2 regions of the Roseibium algae genome follow, and region 2 is predicted to be linked to the other one. Evidence: predicted binding sites of a transcription regulator. Region 2 holds the regulator's gene; the other holds the start of a gene.

The links. The regulator PhoB, encoded in region 2, activates phosphate uptake and scavenging genes when phosphate is short. The targets are predictions, from matches to a motif close to TGTCATNNANCTGTCAT.
Region 1: a site for PhoB is predicted at 6,620-6,636, ahead of olsB (l-ornithine N(alpha)-acyltransferase). Genes of this name have one in related genera too.

The regions. Positions count from the first base shown of each region.
Region 1 is NZ_JBAKIA010000007.1:155,791-165,482, forward strand. It holds gene phaZ (polyhydroxyalkanoate depolymerase) at 1-1,359, shown strand, start outside; gene V6575_RS12945 (DUF2852 domain-containing protein) at 1,532-1,957, shown strand; gene V6575_RS12950 (M48 family metallopeptidase) at 2,074-2,817, shown strand; gene V6575_RS12955 (transglycosylase domain-containing protein) at 2,838-5,027, opposite strand; gene V6575_RS12960 (DUF1330 domain-containing protein) at 5,200-5,508, shown strand; gene olsB (l-ornithine N(alpha)-acyltransferase) at 5,530-6,396, opposite strand; gene V6575_RS12970 (response regulator) at 6,769-9,174, opposite strand; gene V6575_RS12975 (YifB family Mg chelatase-like AAA ATPase) at 9,282-9,692, opposite strand, start outside.
Region 2 is NZ_JBAKIA010000002.1:231,113-240,804, forward strand. It holds gene V6575_RS04730 (GcrA family cell cycle regulator) at 205-768, shown strand; gene phoB (phosphate regulon transcriptional regulator PhoB) at 863-1,558, opposite strand; gene phoU (phosphate signaling complex protein PhoU) at 1,599-2,309, opposite strand; gene pstB (phosphate ABC transporter ATP-binding protein PstB) at 2,343-3,131, opposite strand; gene pstA (phosphate ABC transporter permease PstA) at 3,156-4,493, opposite strand; gene pstC (phosphate ABC transporter permease subunit PstC) at 4,490-5,959, opposite strand; gene V6575_RS04760 (substrate-binding domain-containing protein) at 6,029-7,060, opposite strand; gene V6575_RS04765 (substrate-binding domain-containing protein) at 7,488-8,489, opposite strand; gene V6575_RS04770 (ATP-binding protein) at 8,615-9,692, opposite strand, start outside.

The sequences.
Region 1 (9,692 bases), on a different contig from region 2:
GTTCCGGTCACTGAGGACATCGTTTGGTCGAGCCCATTCTGCAACATGATCCACTTCGATAGAGATACGGATCGCGGCAAGGATGATCCGAAGATTCTGGTCGTTGCCCCGATGTCTGGACACTACGCAACGCTGCTGCGCGGAACTGTTGAAGAGCTTCTGCCGCGCGCCGATGTGTATGTGACCGACTGGATCGATGCGCGCATGGTTCCCTTGAGCGACGGCAAGTTCGATCTTGACGATTACATCGACTACATCATCTCGATGCTGCAGTTTCTGGGTCCTGATACGCATGTTCTCGGTGTGTGTCAGCCATCTGTGCCGGTTTTGGCCGCAGTCGCTGTGATGGAAAGCCGAGATGATCCGGATGTTCCGGCATCAATGACCTTGATGGGTGGGCCTATCGATACCCGCGTTGCGCCAACTGCTGTCAATGATCTTGCCATGGACAAAGGCATTGAATGGTTCAAGCGCAATGTCGTGGTGAAGGTTCCCTTCCCGCATGCAGGGTGCATGCGCGACGTTTATCCCGGCTTCCTGCAGTTGACCGGTTTCATGTCGATGAATCTTGATCGCCACATGACAGCTCACAAGGATTTTTTCCAGGATCTGGTCAAGAATGATGGCGATGGCGCTGAAAAGCACCGTGACTTTTACGATGAATATCTGGCTGTGATGGATTTGACGGCTGAATTTTATCTTCAGACTGTTGAGGCCGTGTTTATTGAGCATTCCTTGCCGATGGGCACCTTGATGCACGATGGTACTTTGGTGGATTGCAGCAAGATCCGCCGGACCGCGCTTTTGACTGTAGAGGGCGAAAAGGACGACATTACAGGCCGTGGTCAGACAAAGGCTGCTCATGCGCTTTGCAACAATATCCCTGATGCGATGAAGGTTCACTACGAGCAACCTAATGTTGGCCATTATGGCGTTTTCAACGGCTCTCGTTGGAGATCTGAAATTTGCCCACGGGTGATGGATTTCATCCAGTCAAATCGCGCGGGTAAAAAATCGTCAACTGCAAAGCCGGAAACACCGCCTGTAAAGGCGACCCCTGAGCCAGCAGCAAAGGCTGTGGTTAAGCCTGCTGCAAAGACTGGCAAGAAGGTCGATCCATTGGCCAAGATTCTGCTGTCCAGCCCACGTGGGGTTTCTGATGATCTTAAGGCGATCAATGGCGTGGGCCCTAAACTGGAGGCGACCTTGAATGAAGCCGGGATTTTCCATTTTTGGCAGATTGCGAGCCTGACAGCTGAGCAAATTCAGGAATTGGATGACAAGCTCAACCTCCGTGGACGTCTTTTGCGCAATGGCTGGATTGAACAGGCTCAGAAGTTGTCAGAGGCTGTAAGTTAAAGGTTATTCCTGCTTATAAAACAATTATTTGAAGTCGAGGGGCCATGCATTTCAGTAGTGGTCCCTTTTCTTTTGACTAAGCTAGTTAGACACTTCCTTGCGCCTAATTTTTGCCGTTTTTGCTTGAATTGCCGAATTGCACCCCCCACCTGATCTATTGTGGATGTCAATCATGGGTGAAACAATGACGACAGCAAGTTGTAAGATTAAACCTGCATGGACCCCGGTGACTATCGGTCTCATGGTCCTTGGCTTCATGGCATTTTGGCCTCTGGGTCTCGCCATGCTCGCATATATTTTGTGGGGTGATCGTTTTCAGGACATGGCACAGGATGCGCGCGCTCAATGGCGCTCTAGTTCTATCAAGGGAGCAATGGACAACATGACTACGGGAACTGCTTACGCTCGCACCGGCAATGTCGCTTTTGACGATTACCGGGAGAAGGAGCTGAAACGCCTTGAAGAAGAGCGTGATAGGCTTGATCGTATGCGCAGTGACTTCGACGATTATCTTCGTGATTTGCGCAAAGCGAAAGATCAGGAAGAGTTTGATCGCTTCATGAATGCAAAAAACCATGGAGTACCGAACACATTGTGATCGGAAGGCGACTTCTGCGAACTGCATATGTGACGGAGAGCGGCGCACCTAATGCGCCGCTTTCGTCGTTTAAGGCCAGCAAGTAGACTGCCTTTACCCTGATTCGAAACTGGCGAATGAAGCTTATGTTACTGCGCCCGCGCCGAAAGTCGGTGCTTCCAGACCACATTGAGATTGATGGAGACGGCGCTCCCCTCCGTATTCGCCTGAGGGCGGACCCGCGTGCAAAGCGTTACCTATTACGTTTGCCAGCAGACTATTCCGGCCCTGTGCTGACCATCCCCGGAGGTGGTGATCTTGCCCGGGCTGAACGCTTTGCCCGACAGCATGTCGACTGGTTGCTGGAGCGGTTGGACAAGCGCCCGGATCATGTCGCTTTGCGCCCCGGGGATGTCATACCTTTGCGCGGTGAGGATCATCTCATCGTTGCAACGGGAAAACTTCGCGGCCTCGTGGATGTTCGAGGTGGCGACCAACCTGAGATTCTGGTGCCAGGGGCAGAGGGGCATATTCCGCGCAAGCTGACGGCCTGGTTGAAAAACCAAGCCAAAGTCGACCTCACGAGGGCATCGCATTTCTATGCGGCGAGACTTGAAGAAGAAATCGCTGCTATTTCCATTCGCGACACGAAAAGCCGGTGGGGCTCCTGCGCGTTAAATCGCAGGTTGTCATTCTCATGGCGCTTGATCCTGGCCCCGCCAGATATTCTCAACTACGTCGCAGCCCATGAAGTGGCTCACTTGCGCGAAATGAACCACTCTCGCCGTTTTTGGCGGGTGTGCGAAGAGTTGGCACCCAATACGAATGAAGCGCGCAAGTGGCTTAAGGAGAACGGTGCCCGCCTGCATGGCTATGGATAAGGTGACAGTAGCAGCACCAGTTAACCGCCAAATAGGTTTTTCAGCAGGTTAATCGGTCCGCCGGTTCCCTCGCCGGCCGGTGGGCGGATGATATCCCCACCCGATCCGACGTTGGAACGTGGCGTGGGAGCCTTGGCACTTGGCGTGACGGTTTGTAGCCCGTAATTGGAAACGCCGGGAAGATTCACAACCGCCATGTTCTTATGGGCCGCTTCCATGGTCTCTTTCCAGATCACGGCTGGCAGAGATCCGCCGGTAGCTTTCTTCGTTGGTGAATTATTGTCGTTGCCGAGCCAGACCGCTGTTGTCAGATTTCCAGTATAGCCGATGAACCATGCATCCCGGAAATCCTGACTTGTACCGGTCTTGCCACCAGCCGGACGGTTTTGGGTCAATTGGGCCTTTTTACCGGTTCCGGTGAGCAGTGTTTCAGTCATCATTCGGTTCATTTCACCGACATTCTGGCGGGAAATCACACGCCCTCGACCGTCCCCTTTTCGGGAGAACAACAGTTTTCCGTCGACGGTTTTGATTCTGCGAATCACATGCGGGAGAACACCGTAACCGCCGTTGGAAAAGGGTACGTATGCTGACGCGATCTCCAGTGGAGTGACTTCAGATGTCCCAAGTGCAATGGAGAGGTTTGGCTTCAATTCCGATGAGATGCCCATCTTTTTTGCGGTTTTAATAATTGCGCTTGGCCCAACTTCATAAGCCAGTCGCGCAGCGACCGTGTTGAGCGAAAGGCTCAGCGCTCTGGTCAGGCTGACGTTTCCGTAGTGCTGCTTCGAATAGTTCTGTGGCGACCAGCCTTTGATGGTGATCGGCGCATCTTGCCGGATCGTGTCTGGTGTCATGCCCTTTTCCAGAGCGGTCAGATAGACGAAGGGCTTGAACGCTGAGCCGGGTTGACGTTTGGCATAGACGGCCCGATTGAACTGGCTCTTGGAATAATCAGCACCGCCGACCAGTGCTTTGACGGCTCCGGCGGTGTCTAGCGTAACAATTGCACCCTGGCTGACACCCAGTTTCGTCCGATTGTCGGCAAGTGCTGTCTTCAGAGCGCTTTCTGCTGCGCGCTGAAGGGACGTATCAATGGTGGTGTCGACGATGATATCTCTATCGAGAGATCCGACGTAATGGGGAAGAACGTCCATGACCCAGTCTGCAACGTAGTTTGAGCTTGCTGTTGTGTGCCGGCGCACCGCTGTTGCAGGCGATGCCAGCGCGGTTTTGGCTTCCTCGGCTGTGATGTAATTTTCGTCATGCATGGCAGCCAGCACCAGTTGCGCACGTGCTTTGGCAAGATCCGGATTGTTGGCTGGTGAGTAGCGCGACGGAGCTTTCAAGAGCCCGGCCAGTGTTGCAGCTTCAGCCACTGTGACAAGGCGCGCTGATTTTCCGAAATAGCGTCTGGCCGCAGCATCCACACCATAAGCACCTGATCCGAGATAGACCCGGTTCAGATACATTTCCAGGATGTCATCCTTGGAGAATTTTGCTTCCAGCCAAAGGGACAGGACGAGTTCCTGCATTTTCCGCTTTAATGTTCGGTCCGGCTCAAGAAACAGGTTTTTCGCCAGCTGTTGGGTCAGCGTGGATCCGCCCTGCCTCAGGGTTCCTGCGGTCAGGTTGATGTAAACTGCCCGAACCAGGCCTATAGGATCCAGCCCAAAATGAGATCGGAAGCGCCGATCTTCAATGGCAATAACCGCATTGGGAAGATAAGACGGCAATTGCTCTAGTCGCACGGCCTCGCCGCCTGTGTCGCCACGGTTGGCCAGCAATGAGCCGTCAGCTGATACGATTTTGACGTTTGGCGGCCTTTGCGGCACCTGCCACTCTGATGTGGGTGGCAAATAGGCGGCGTAATAGCCAAGGATACCGACAACGAAAATTCCGCCCCAGATACCCAGAACGCAGCCCCAGTAAAGGGCGCGTTTTAACAATCTGATTGGCCAGGCCTGTGCTCTGTTCGTTGATTTTCTCCCGCCTTTACGGGTTCCGCCTCCCCGGCCTTTGCCAGAGCGTGGGGGCTGTCGGCGGGACTGGGTTTTTGCTGCAGCTTTCGGCGAAGGCTTTGATGTTTTTTTTCGGGGCTTTTTGGCGGCGGGCTTGGACGATCTGTCACGCTGGGTCACGCGCAAGTCGAGAGAAGACGGCGGTGCTTCATTTTCAAACTTTGGCTCGATCCGCTGCCTGCGCGCCATCTGTTATATTTTCCCATGAAAAGCGACGGATATATCGCCGCCAGAGCTGATGTAGACAATAGCTGGGGTCAATTTAAGACTGCGTTAAGGCAAGCCCGTTCCGGGCAGTGTATTCAGGACTTGTTGACCGACTTGAAAACCGGTTAGTCAGATGCATGGAAATGGAGAAAAAATGACCAAGGCTTATTGGGTTGCTCGTGTCGATGTCGACGATTTGGAAGGTTACAAAAGCTATGTAGCTGCAAATGCAGAGGCATTTTCAAAGTATAAAGGAAAATTTCTGGTCCGCGCCGGGAAGTTTGAGACCATGGAAGGTGAGGCTCGGTCACGAAATGTCGTCATCGAGTTTCCGGACTATGCCACGGCCATGGCCTGCTATAAATCGCCAGAGTATTCCAAGGCGAAGGCTCTGCGCGAAACGGCGTCAGAGGGAGATGTCATTATCGTTGAAGGATACGATGGTCCACAGCCAGGTGATTGATACGGACGCTTATGGGCCGCTTCAGCTCGCATAACGGCTGGCGTCGGCACCATAATAATTCACATAACGTGAATTCAGCTCTGACACGGGCATGATGATCAATACGTCAGTCGTCCCGAATTGGTGATCAACCACTGCGCCATCCCCAATGTAGGCGCCTAGTCGCAGGTAGCCTTTGACCAGAGGCGGCAGTGCTCTAAGAGATTCCTTGGGTTTGAACTCGTCAGTGCTCTGCCTGTTCATCTCCACATAGCGTTCCGATAAAGCACGAACCCGCCAGTCTTTTGGCGCTCTGGCGTTATGGTGCAGAAAGGAAAGCTGATCTGCGATTGTATCAGGATTGGTGCCTTCGATTGAGGCGCAGCCGATCATGACATCAATGCCGTGTTGAAGCACATAGGCCCAGATTCCGTGCCACAGGAGTTCGACCGTCTTCTTGTTGCGATAAGGTTTCAAAACGCAAGACCTGCCGAGCTCCAGAAAATTCTTGTCTGGATTGGCATCCAAAAGAGTCTGGATGTCGAATTCGCTGGCGGTATAGAAACCGCCTTGGCTGTTGGCAACATCCTGCCGCAGGAGTCGATAGGTGCCGACGATTTCCGGCTTCAATCGGCCAAGCTTGTTCCGCTTCATGGAGGAATGATCGATCACCAGAAGATGGTCGCAGAAAGCGTCAAACGGATCTGCGTCACGGCGAGTAGCCTGGGTGACGGCATCGGCAACGGCAGACATTTCTTCGTAAAAAACCTGATATCGCAGACGTTGGGCTTTTTTTACTTCCTTTGCATTGCGTGCCAGACGGACCTCAAGGGGGCCAATACGCCCCAGGCTTTCCGGTCTGGGGTTTGCCAATTCGCTTGCCATGTTGGCTTTTGCGGTAAGTGGCATCCAGTGTGGCAGCGGGCGTCCGTTTGGCGTGAATTTTTGTACGAGTTTCCGTGGTGAAAACATGCCTGACCGCATCATGGATGTTCGGCCTCTATTTTGTTTTTCGGTGTCTGGCATTCGTTTTCTCGCCGAACGGATTGTTCTATTTTACATTTTACCTTTGCCGGTAAACGACCAAGTAAATGCAAGATACATCTGTAATTCTGCTGTAGACCATAGTTTTCCGACAAATCAATGACGGTGACCAAATGCTCAGGTTTTTCAGTTGAATGGCATGTTAAGCTGGCAAAAGATAGACGTTGGTGAGCTTGGCAAGGGCTTGCCGGGGAAATTTCAAGACGACGTCAGGTTTCAACGGGGATCGACGAAAGCCTAGTTTGCATCCATTTTGGTCTGACCGTCTGCATTGCTCATAGCAGCCAATGCGTCCCGGATCGCATCTGCTGACAGTGGCTTGGTGAGATAACCCGCTGCCCCAGCAGCGGCAGCCTTGTCTCGCGCATCCTGCATGACATCGGCGGTCACCATGAGAATGGGGACATGTGAGTGGCCCTCTGCCGTCTCATGTGCCCGGATTTGGTGAATGGCACCGATGCCATCGAGACCGGGCATATGCAGGTCCATAAGGATGGCATCGAATCTTGTATCTGCTGCGGCTTCGACGGCTTTTTCCCCATCAATGACCATGACAGGTTCATGTCCAAGTTTTCGCAGAAGAGCCTCACTGAGAAGCCTGTTGATGTCGTTATCCTCAGCAACAAGCAGCCGAAGGGGGCGTGCTGGAGCCAAATCGGCTTTCCGCGATTTTCCAATTGGCAGAGCGTCACTATTGACGTCCCAAAAATTATTATCTGTATCGTCTTGCAACAGCCCGGTGATGGCTTGCGAGAGGCTTTCCATACGAACCGGGCGAATGAGGTAGGCGGCGTAACCGGCTTCTCGAAGGCGCGCGAGGCGATCGCGTTCAGGTGGCGAAACCAGAACAATTGCAGGAGCTTGGCATCCTGCCAGGCGTGCAGAAGCGAGCCATCCTCCACTATCCGGAAGGGACGCATTTTGGACGATCACAAGATCGGCAGACGTAAGAAGGTCTTGCATTTCGTCAGCACCAGGTACGGCCAGCTTGACGTTAAGGCCCTCTGCGCGCAGACGGCCGGCAAGTAAGGGGACTTCGACTTGGCCGCTGCTGATGATCGCAATCGTTTTTGCTTGAACTTCGGGTGCCGGGATTTCAGAGAGCTGCTTCAGAGCCTCGGGCACGGGCAGAGCCAGTTTGAAAACGGCACCTGAGGTTTCATCCTGCTCCGCAGAGATCGCCCCCCCCATAAGACCGGCCAGTCGTTGGGCGATGGCGAGGCCTAGGCCGGTACCGCCGAATTTTCGGGCGGGTCCATGATCAATCTGCTCGAATTCCATGAACAGACGATCTGCCTGGGCCTTTTCAAATCCAATCCCGGTGTCGCGAACGCTGATGTCCAGGAAACAGCCGCCTTCCGGGTTCGCGCGTCCATCGATCTCAATGGAAACACCGCCAAAGTCTGTGAATTTCACCCCGTTGCCCGCTAGGTTGAAGAGGATTTGCCGAACCCTGGCTGCATCTACAGTGACCTGATCTGGCAGGGCCGGGTCGATCCGTGTCCCGATTTCCAATCCTTTTACGTGGGCTTTGGGAGCGAGAAGTTCGACGACGTTTTCTGCCAGCGCCGCCAGAGGCGTCAATTCGGCCTGGATCTCAAGCTTTCCAGCTTCCACTTTTGAGAAATCCAGCACTTCGTCGATCAAAAGAAGCAACGTCTCGCCAGAGGTCTCCAAGGCTTCAATATAGGCGGTTTGTTCCTTGGTTACCCTTGTATCGCGCAATAGTGCGCCCATCCCCAGGATGCCGTTCAGCGGTGTGCGGATTTCATGGCTGACGGTAGCGAGAAAGCGTGATTTGGCTTCATTTGAACTTTCTGCCGAATGTCGGGCGGCCAACAATTCATCCTCAACCATCCTGCGGTCGGTCACATCACGCAAAACGGTCTGGATCAATGGCTGATCCGATGCGATTTCGCGCACGCTGATGTCAATGCGCGAAAACCATCGTGGTCCCCGGTTTGTCTGCAAGAGCAGATCTCCGAAGCCGTCATCTGAGTCTATGCCATCCTTTTTGTGAGTTGGCGTAGCCTGTGTTGCGCGTGGCAAGGTTAATGGAAATCCGGTGAGTACATTGGTTTGTGATCCAAATGCCTCCAAAGCTGCGGTATTCGCATAAACCACGGTACTTGATGTGTCGCGCCGAATGACGATGTCGCCGAGTGTGTGGAGAATATTGGCATGGCGCTCGTCGCTTTCGCGAAGCTCCCATGCACTGTCTTCGAGTTCTTCACATCGGCCCGCCAGCCGTTTCACTCTGGCCTGGCTGTGCTCGAGAGCCTCAGCAGCCCGTTTTTGGTCGTCCGCAACAAGGCGCCAGACTGCCATTGCTCCGGCAAAGAAAGCCAGCCCGATCGCCAGCAGTTGGGTTGATGGGGAGCTAACAAGAAGAAATGCTGCCAAAGCGCCGCCAGCTGCACCAACGGTGGAGAGTATCAGCAGCGGTTTTGAAGGGGTTTTCAAATCAAGTGGCCGGAGTACAGGGCCTTCTTCCAGGTTATCCTGGTTCGGGACTTTGGTTGTTGTTGGTCCGGTCGGCCAGACCAGCGTTTTCAAAGACGGTCTCTTTTGCGCCAGCTCTTCAGACGGTGTCTGAGATGCCTTATGCGATACGTCGCCGTGTTTTGTGTTCTGGCTGCCCAAGACCGATACTCTCTACTACGTCACGATTTGGCACCACTATGTTTGATAAGCTTTGAGAAACCGTTTCTTTTGAGGATTGGTTTGCAATATTCAAGGTCGGGCAAACATCAGGCAGCCTGTCGTGACAGGTCCTGACCGCGATAACTCAGAGCCTCGGCAAGGTGGACCCGTCCGACTGTGCTTAGCCCGTCGAGATCAGCCAGGGTCCGCGCGAGCTTCATGACCCGATGATAGCCACGGGCGCTCAATGCCAGACTGTGGGCAGCCTCGTGTAGAAACTGCAGTCCAGCGGCATCAGGGGCAGCAATTGTCTCAATCACCGAGGCGGGGGCTTCCGCGTTGGTCAGTGCGTTTATCCCGCATTCAACAAATCGCTCCCGCTGAATATCACGTGCTTTGCTCACACGTTCAGCCACGATCGCTGAGCTTTCCGAGGTTCCCGGCGTGATCAGGTCGGCGGCGGTGACCGCAGGCACATCAATTCTCAGATCAATCCGATCCAGAAGCGGTCCCGAGAC
Region 2 (9,692 bases):
GCTGGTTCATCCCCATCTGAATCCCCCCGAAACCTTGCCTCAACTTTCACCGATATTGTAATGTCCGATGAGTAAAGCACGACATGTCGTGTAGCAAATCACTTTATGGCACTAAATATGCCACTACTGGCACGCATGAGTGTGCCTTAACACTTGGTTAATGCTTCGTGGTTTTTCGCCACTGAACATACGGGGTGCGGCAAAATGAGTTGGACGAATGAACGCGTGGAGCTTTTGTCAAAGCTCTGGGCCGAAGGCCATAGCGCAAGTCAGATTGCGGGCGAACTCGGCGGCGTGACACGCAATGCAGTTATCGGAAAAGTTCATCGCCTTGGGCTTTCGGGCCGTGCAAAGGCACCATCGCCTGCATCCAAGCCGCGTCGGCCACGCGCGGGCTCGGCTGCACCTGCATCACCAGGAAGAACAGGTACACCGCAACCACAGTCTCAGGGTGCAACTGCCTTGAAGATGGAAAGTGCACCTGCTCCTGTTGCAAAGCCAGAGCCGGAAATCGAGCTTATTGCTGAGCTGGTACCGATGTCAGAACGTGCAACGATACTGTCGTTGACAGAACGGACTTGCAAATGGCCAATCGGAGATCCGAGCACCGACGATTTCTATTTCTGCGGTCGGGTTTCAGATGCAAACGTTCCTTATTGCGCCCATCATTGCAAAATTGCTTATCAACCTGTGAGTGATCGGCGACGCAATAATAACAATAAGCCGTTGGCTGTTTCCGCCCCAATTGCTGCTGCACGCGCTTCCTAGAGCTTTGCAGTTTTAAGGCGATCAGAGATTAAAAAAGCCCGCCGAATTCGGCGGGCTTTTTATTTGGCAATAGCAAGATACTGAGGTTCAGGCCTCAGGCAAGGGCGAACTGATCGTTGAAGGCATAACCAGCACCGCGCACAGTGCGGATTGGGTCTTTCGCCTTGCCACGGTTCAACGCCTTGCGCAAACGCCCGACATGAACATCAACGGTCCGTTCATCCACATAGACATCGTGGCCCCAGACCCCATCAAGAAGCTGTTCACGAGAGAACACGCGCCCAGGCGACGTCATTAGGAATTCCAGAAGCCGAAACTCCGTTGGCCCCAGATGGATTTCCTTGGTGCTGCGCCGCACACGGTGAGTTTCCCGATCCAGCTCAATATCACCAGAACGCAGCATCGAAGATACAACTTCAGGATTTGCCCGGCGCAAGATGGCCCGGACCCGCGCCATCAGTTCCGGCACGGAGAATGGCTTGACCACATAGTCATCTGCCCCCGTAGACAAGCCACGAATACGCTCGGCTTCCTCGCCGCGAGCAGTCAGCATGATCACCGGCAAGCGTTCAGTCTCTTCGCGCATTCTCAGGCGCCGACATAGCTCAATGCCGGAAATGCCCGGCAGCATCCAATCAAGTAGCAACAAGTCAGGTACACTTTCACGGAGACGAACTTCAGCGTCGTCTCCGCGCATGCAGGAATCGACTGTGTAGCCTTCTGCTTCCAAATTGTATCTCAGCAACAGGCTGAGCGGCTCCTCGTCTTCAACGATGAGTACCTTAGGCATTCCAGTTTACTCCGAACCATTCCCGCCTGACGTACTGATATCAGGCGTCTTCTTTGTCCATGACACCCGTTTCGTCCATGCGTGGACGATCTTCGGTCAGGCGGTCACCTGTGACCATGTAGAAAACATTCTCTGCGATGTTGGTGGCATGATCGCCGATGCGCTCGATGTTCTTCGCGCAAAACAGAAGATGAGCGCACTGAGTGATATTGCGCGGATCTTCCATCATGTAGGTCAGCAACTCCCTGAACAACGAGGTGTAGATCGCATCAACTTCGCTATCCCGGTCCCGTACAAGACGAGCTTCTTCAGCATTCCGGCGGGTATAGGCATCCAGCACGTTTTTGAGCTGAGACAAAGCCAGCTCTGTCATGTGCTCAACACCGATTGACAGTGTTTTGGACTTAAGACCTGCATCCATCGCAATCACACGCTTGGCAACATTTTTCGCCATGTCGCCGACCCGTTCCAGATCGTTTGCAATACGGCCAGCAGCCATGATCTCACGAAGGTCCTGGCCCATCGGCTGACGTCGTGCGATCACCTGAACATTGCGCATTTCGATATCAAGCAGAAGCTCATCCAGCCTGGCATCCTTCAAGATGGTTTCCTGGGCAAGCTCCAGATCCTGCCTCATCAAAGCAGAAACCGCGTTGCTGACAATATCCTCGGCCAGGCCACCCATTTCGGCGATCAGACCAGCAATAGTGGTAAGTTCTTCGCCATATGCAGATACCGTATGTTCGGTCATCTCAGTTCCCTTTCCATACCCGTGTCAACAAAATCAGCCGAAGCGGCCCGTGATGTAATCCTGGGTGCGCTTGTCTTGCGGGTTGGTGAAAATATCCTGCGTCGCGCCCACTTCAACCAGATTTCCCATATGGAAGAAAGCTGTCTGTTGAGACACACGAGCCGCCTGCTGCATCGAATGGGTCACGATAACAATCGTAAAATTCGCCCGCAGTTCATCGATCAGCTCTTCCACCTTTGCAGTGGCAATCGGATCAAGTGCCGAGCACGGTTCATCCATCAGAATGACTTCCGGGCTTACCGCAATGGCACGCGCAATGCACAGGCGTTGCTGCTGGCCACCTGACAGCCCCGTTCCCGGTCCATCCAGACGATCTTTCACTTCGTTCCAAAGACCAGCTTTCTGCAAGCTGGATGCAACGACTTCGTCGAGCTCAGACTTTTTGCGTGTCAGACCATGGATCCGCGGCCCATAAGCAACATTGTCATAAATTGATTTTGGGAAAGGGTTCGGCTTCTGAAACACCATTCCAACCTTGGCGCGCAACTGCACCGGATCGACTTTCGGATCATAAATATCCTCATCATCAATCTTGATGTCGCCTTCAACGCGGCAAATATCAATTGTATCGTTCATCCGGTTCAGGCAACGCAGGAACGTGGATTTACCGCAACCGGACGGACCGATAAACGCCGTAACTGCACGTGCCTCGATGTCAACGCTGACATCCTTGATTGCGTGGGTATCACCGTAATAAACCTGCACTTTACTGGCAGAAATTTTCGTTTCAGTCATCTCGGCGGTCTCTATATCTCTAGGCATCTCACTCATGGTGACGCTCATTCCTTACCAGCGGCGCTCAAACCTGCGACGCAGGATGATCGCGACAACATTCATTGTCATGAGGAACAGAAGCAGGATGATGATCCCACCCCAGGCCCGTTCATAGAAAGCCGGATCCGCACGCTTTGCCCACTCGTAAATCTGGGCAGGCATTGCAGAGTTCGGCGACAAAAATCCAGACACAACCCCATCAGGGAATTCGGAGGCAATAAAGCCAACCATCCCGATGAGAAGAAGTGGAGCTGTTTCACCCAGGGCCTGTGCAAGTCCAATGATCGTCCCTGTGAGGATACCTGGCATTGCAAGTGGCAGAACATGGTGGAAGACCGACTGCATCTTGGATGCCCCAATTCCAAGCGCCGCACTTCGAATACTCGGCGGCACTGATTTCAGAGATGCACGCGTCGAAATGATGATGGTCGGAAGTGTCATCAAGGTGAGGACCAGTCCACCGACGAGAGGCGCCGACTGAGGCAAGTGAGCGAACTGAATGAACGCCGCAAGACCCAGAATACCAAATACGATGGATGGAACAGCAGCCAAGTTCGAGATGTTCACCTCAATCAGATCAGTGATCCGGTTTTTGGGAGCAAATTCTTCCAGGTAGATGGAGGCTGCGACGCCAATCGGTAGAGCCAAGAGCAAGACTACCAGCATCATGTAGAAGGAGCCGATCATTGCGACCCCGATACCAGCCTGTTCAGGACGTGAGTCCGATGCATCTGCACCCAAGATGAATTGCCAATTGAAGCGCTTCACCACAGTTGCCGTTTCCCGCAACTTGTCGACAATGTCGAGATGCACGGCATTCAGGTTCTTGTCGTTGACCAGATCTTCGCGCGTTACCCGGCCTTTCATATAGCCATCGACACGAGAAGACGCCACTAGATTGAATTGAGCTGTCGAGCCGATCTTGTCCGGATTTGCCAAGACAAATTCACGAACTGTAGCTGGGGCACCTGAGGACATGATCTTCAAGAGATCCTTGTCCTTCATATCTGTTTTAACGCCCTTTTCTTCCAGTTTTTCTCGCAGGGAACCTGCGATCATGGCCCGATATTTGGACGTCTTCACAATTGATGCTTCAGCCTTTTCGATCTTTGCCTTGTCCAAAGTCACATCCAACGAGATGAAAGTCTGGGTAAAGGCACTGGTCCCGTTCGAGAAGATTGCGAAAAGCAATGCAGCCAAGAAAAAGAGACCGATCAAGATGGCAACAATGCCATAGCATTTAAAACGTGTTTCGGATGAGTTACGCCGTCGCGTCAGTGTATCGACTTCCAGGAGCGACTTCTTGTTCACCCGGGCCGCAGCCTTCGAGTTTACGGTGGTATCGGTCATTCGTACTGTTCCCGGTACTTGCGCACGATGTAGAGGGCGAAAATGTTAAGGCACAAGGTTATGACAAAGAGCGTCATGCCAAGCGCAAAAGCGACAAGAGCCTCAGGAGACGCGAAGTCCTGATCACCTGTCAGCTGACTGACGATCTTTGCGGTAACTGTTGTCATCGCCTCGAATGGATTTCCGCTGAGCCGTGCAGCTGCACCTGCCCCCAAGACAACAATCATGGTCTCGCCAATGGCTCGTGAAGCTGCCAGGAGAACCGCACCAACCACCCCCGGTAACGCCGCCGGCAAGATCACCTGCTTGATGGTTTCGGAATGGGTCGCCCCAAGACCGAGAGACCCGTCGCGCATGGCCTGAGGCACTGCGTTGATGATGTCGTCTGACAGGGAGCTGACAAATGGGATCAACATGATGCCCATCACAAGGCCAGCAGTCATGACCGCCGTTCCACCTTGCATCCAATTAACACCAAAGGCGCCATCCTGACCGAAAGCATCCACCAGGAGCGGGCCAACCGTCATCAATGCAAAGAGACCATAAACAATCGTCGGGATCCCGGCGAGGACTTCCAGCATTGGCTTGGCAAAAGCGCGCACCGTGGACCCGGCATATTCTGACAGGTAAATCGCGGCAAACAGCCCGATTGGCACGGCAACCGCCAAGGCAATCAAGGAAATGTAGAACGTCGCCCACATCAGTGGAAGAATGCCAAGCTCAGACCCACCACCAAAGCTGGGGCTCCAGGTCAGACCGAAGAAGAAATCCGCAGCTGGATAAAGCTTGAAGAACTCAATCGTATTGAAGATGAGTGAGAACACAATTCCCACTGTCGTCAGGACCGCGATTGAGGCTGCCAGAATCAGGATCCAGAGAACCACCTGTTCAACCACATTACGTGCTCTGAAATCCTTATGTGAGCGACTATAGCCAAACGCCAATCCAGCAAAGGCAACAGCAAGCACAAGCACGGTTCGGCCAAGATGGCCAAATGAAGACATTTCACGGTAACGCTGAGCGGCCTTAAGTGTCTCCGAAGAAACTTCCGATCCAAGCGCAACGCCAACTGATCCGAGACGGGTCCGAACATCTGTTAGCTCGGTTCTGATCGAAGACGCCTGACCTGCGGTCATCGCCCCTTTCTCGACCGCTATATCGAGACCTTCGGCGACGCGAATGACGTCACTCATCACCAGATCAAGGGAGCTTTCCGCAATCGCATGCTCGGAGATCATGGCAGAGACGTTGTTGTTGATGATAACGGGCTGAATGGACAGCCAAAGCATAAGAACAGCTATGGCTGGGAGGAGAACCATCAGAGCAGCATTCCAACCATAATACCCTGGCAGGGAATGCAAGACTTTGATGTCACCATCGGCAGATTTGAAAGCCCGGCTACGGCCGACAAAAAAACCTAACGCAGCGATGGCAAGAACAAAAAGAAAAAGCAGCGGAAGCGACATTCGACAATATCCGGCAAGCTGGGCAAGGGTGAGGGGGCGATGAAAGTCGCCCCCTCAAGACATCAAGGCTTAGTTGCCCATTGTCACTTCATTAGCAACAGCTGCCTGAGTTGCAGCCAACTCAGGATCGGACACAAGTCCGTACTGTGCCAAAGGACCATCAGGACCCGCAAGTTCGTCGGAAACGAAGAACTGTGCATATTCCTTAAGACCAGGGATCACGCCGATGTGTGCCTTCTTGACGTAGAAGAACAGCGGACGGGAAACAGGGTACTCACCATTGGCGATTGACTCGGTGGACGGAACAATACCCGACATCGTAGCAACCTGAAGCTTGTCAGTGTTGTTCTCGTAGAACGCCAGACCGAAGACGCCAATGCCGTCCTTGTTGGAGTCGATGCGAGCCAGTGTTTCAGTGTAATCGCCGTCGATGTCAACTGCCAGGCCATCGGTACGCAGTCCGATACAAGCCTTCTCAGCGGCTTTCTTCTTGGCTTTGTCGCTATCACCGGAAGCAGCAGCGAGGAAAACATCGAAGTCGCCAGTTTCTTCACAACCAGCAAGGATAACCTTATCTTCGAAAACTTCACGTGTGCCGTGTTTGGTGCCCGGAACAAAAGCCATGATAGGCTGAGCTGGGAAAGATGCGTTTACATCAGCCCAAGTCTTATTCGGGTTTTCAACGATCTTACCGTCTACAACGATGTTGTTGGACAAAGCTTTGTACCAATCAACCGGGGTGAACTCGAAAGAGTTACCCTTGATGTCGGAAGCAAAAACGATTCCGTCATAACCGATGCGAACTTCCATGATGTCTTTGACACCAGCTTCAGCACAGGCTTTGATTTCTTTGTCCTTGATCTTGCGCGAAGCGTTCGCAACGTCGATCGTGTTTTCACCAACACCAGTACAGAACTTTTTCAGTCCAGCGGAAGAGCCGCCGGATTCAACGACAGGTGTCGGGAAGTCGGTGTTTTCACCGAAAGCCTCAGCGACGATCGACGCGTACGGAAGAACCGTCGATGAACCTGCAACCTGGATCTGATCGCGTGCCATTGCGGCACCAGCGAAGGACGAACCGGCAACCGCAAGAGCGGTCATGCTTACGAGGGTCTTAAAATTCACTTGACCAATCCTTTTGAATGTCAAGGTTTCTTGGAATGCCGCCGGACTGAATGAAGCCTGAGCGACGGTCGCGACCCTAGTGGCCGTGCATGTGACTTCTATGACTCTTTCTTATCAGTTTTATGAATGTTTAAGTGACTGAAAATTAAAGATAAATAATAATCATGCCATTTATCATGACAGAAAATATGACAAACAGCACAGCTGAACATGAGATTTTTGACACTAGATTAAGCACCATGGGCAAAGGCTCATGGACACGACCACCAACCGCTTTGGCGAGTGAGAGAAGCCCTGCGCAAAATCTGTCTTTTGGGAAATCAGCCCTTGTCAGCGATGGTTCACTCGCAGACATTCGGTCGGCAGAACATTAAGTCCCGCTTAAAGCTCATACAGCTCTGCCTCAGAAATCCAGCGGTGTCATGTCCTTGATCAGGGCAACGCCTTCGCGGCGCTGATCCGGTGCCAACGGAATCAACCCCTTTTCTACGAGGTAGCCATTGTCTCCCCAGGCAGCCTCGTTGGTGAATTCATTGAGGTAACCTTTGATCCCAGGGACTAGGCCGATGTGCTCTTTCTTGACATAAAAATAAAGGGGGCGGCAAACAGGATAAGCTCCAGAAGCAATGTTATCGAACGTCGGTTTGACGGACCCGATTTCTGCTCCCTGAATTTGACCCTTGTTCTGGTCCAGAAATGAAAAACCGAAGATTCCAACAGTCATTGGATTCGCTTCCAGTTTCTGAACAATCAAATCATCATTCTCACCAGACTCTAAGTAGGCACCATCTTCGCGGATCGCCGAACACGCAGATGCCTCGATGCCGCCAACGGCCTCACACCCCACATCCATAACCAGCTCTTCAAACGCATCTCGAGTGCCGGATGTCGGAGGTGGGCCAAACACCTCGATGTTTTCCTTTGGCAGGTCAGCGTCAATGTCCGACCAGTGCTTGAATGGATTAGGAACCACCTTCCCGTCAATAACCACGTTCTTTGCAAGCGCCAGAAAAATTTGTTCGCGCGTCAGCTTAAATTGTGGCCCCGCCTTGGAGTTCGCCAACACAATACCGTCGTAACCAACAACGACCTCGACAGGGGTAACGCCATTTTTGCGGCATCGTTCCAATTCGCTTTTCTTCATACGGCGAGATGCGTTGGTGATATCAGGCGTTCCGACATCCGCCCCACCGCAAAAGAGCTTGATGCCTCCACCAGAACCAGTCGATTCAACAACAGGCGTCTTGGTGCCATTCTTTTGACCAAAGGCCTCGGCAACTGCCATCGAGAATGGAAAAACAGTAGAAGAGCCGACGATCAGAACCCGGTCGCGCGCCTGGGCATCGCTGGCGATCAAAAGCATATTGACCAACAACAGCACCGTCAGGCATGCCCTGATTTTCATCAACATTTAGCCACTCCAGTCACATAGAAACAACGACCTAAATTCAAAACCCGTCTAATAAATACGTTCTACACGTAACGGATGATCGCTGCAGTTTTGTGAACCTGTAGCACTGGCAATCGTTTTCAAGGCTGACTGAGGGATGGAAACAGAACGCTGAAAGCTGCCCCCTCACCCGTCTTGCTTTGTATTTCCAGCCGTGCCCGATGGCGGTTTACGATGTGTTTGACGATGGCAAGTCCAAGACCAGTGCCCTTCATTGCACTGCTGGTTTCCATGTCTGCACGATAAAACCGCTCAGTGAGGCGTGGGAGGTGCTCAGCGGGAATGCCTTGACCATAATCACGGACCGTAAGTGACCAGGCAGCCGGGTCAGAGGTCGCCACTCCCTGTTTAACAGCCACGTCAACCTTGCTGCCTGCGTTGCCATATTTAATCGCGTTTTCAACCAGGTTTTCAATCACCTGGATCAACTCATCTCGATCCCCGCGCACCAAGGCTTCGCTAGCATCCATATCCGTTTCGATCTCAACGTTCAGCTCCTTCGCAACCGGCCCCAGAGCGTCTGCCACATGGTGCACGACCTCGACCAGATCCACCATGGAATCGGGCTTCACATGGGCCTTTAGCTCTATCCGGGACAGAGACAGAATATCGTCGATCAACCGACGCATACGCCCGGCCTGTTCCTGCATAATCTGTAGAAACCGATCCCGGGCTACGGGGTCGTTTTTGGCGGGTCCTTGCAGAGTCTCGATGAACCCGGACAAAGAGGCAAGAGGCGTTCTGAGTTCATGGCTGGCATTGGCCACAAAATCTGTTCTCATCCGTTCGAGCCGTCGTTGCTCGGTAAGGTCATAAATCACGACTAGGACAAAATCTGGCAATAATCCGGTCTTGTCACTGCCTGCAGCGCCCGGCATATAAACGGGAGAGACACGTGCCTCGAACCAGGCCTCTGTCGGGACCTTCTCATTCCAGCTTATCCGTTCGGGAGCACCCGAACTGCAAACGCGGTCAAAAGCCTCAAGCAGCGACGGCGCACGAAGTGAAAACGACAGCGGATCGCCGGGCTTCATCTCACCATAATGCTTGAGTGCAGCCTTGTTGATATAACGCGTAATACCTCGGCGATCTGCGACAAAACATGGCGTCGGTAGCGCATCAACGGTGACTTTCATTCCCGTGCCCGGCCACATCCGC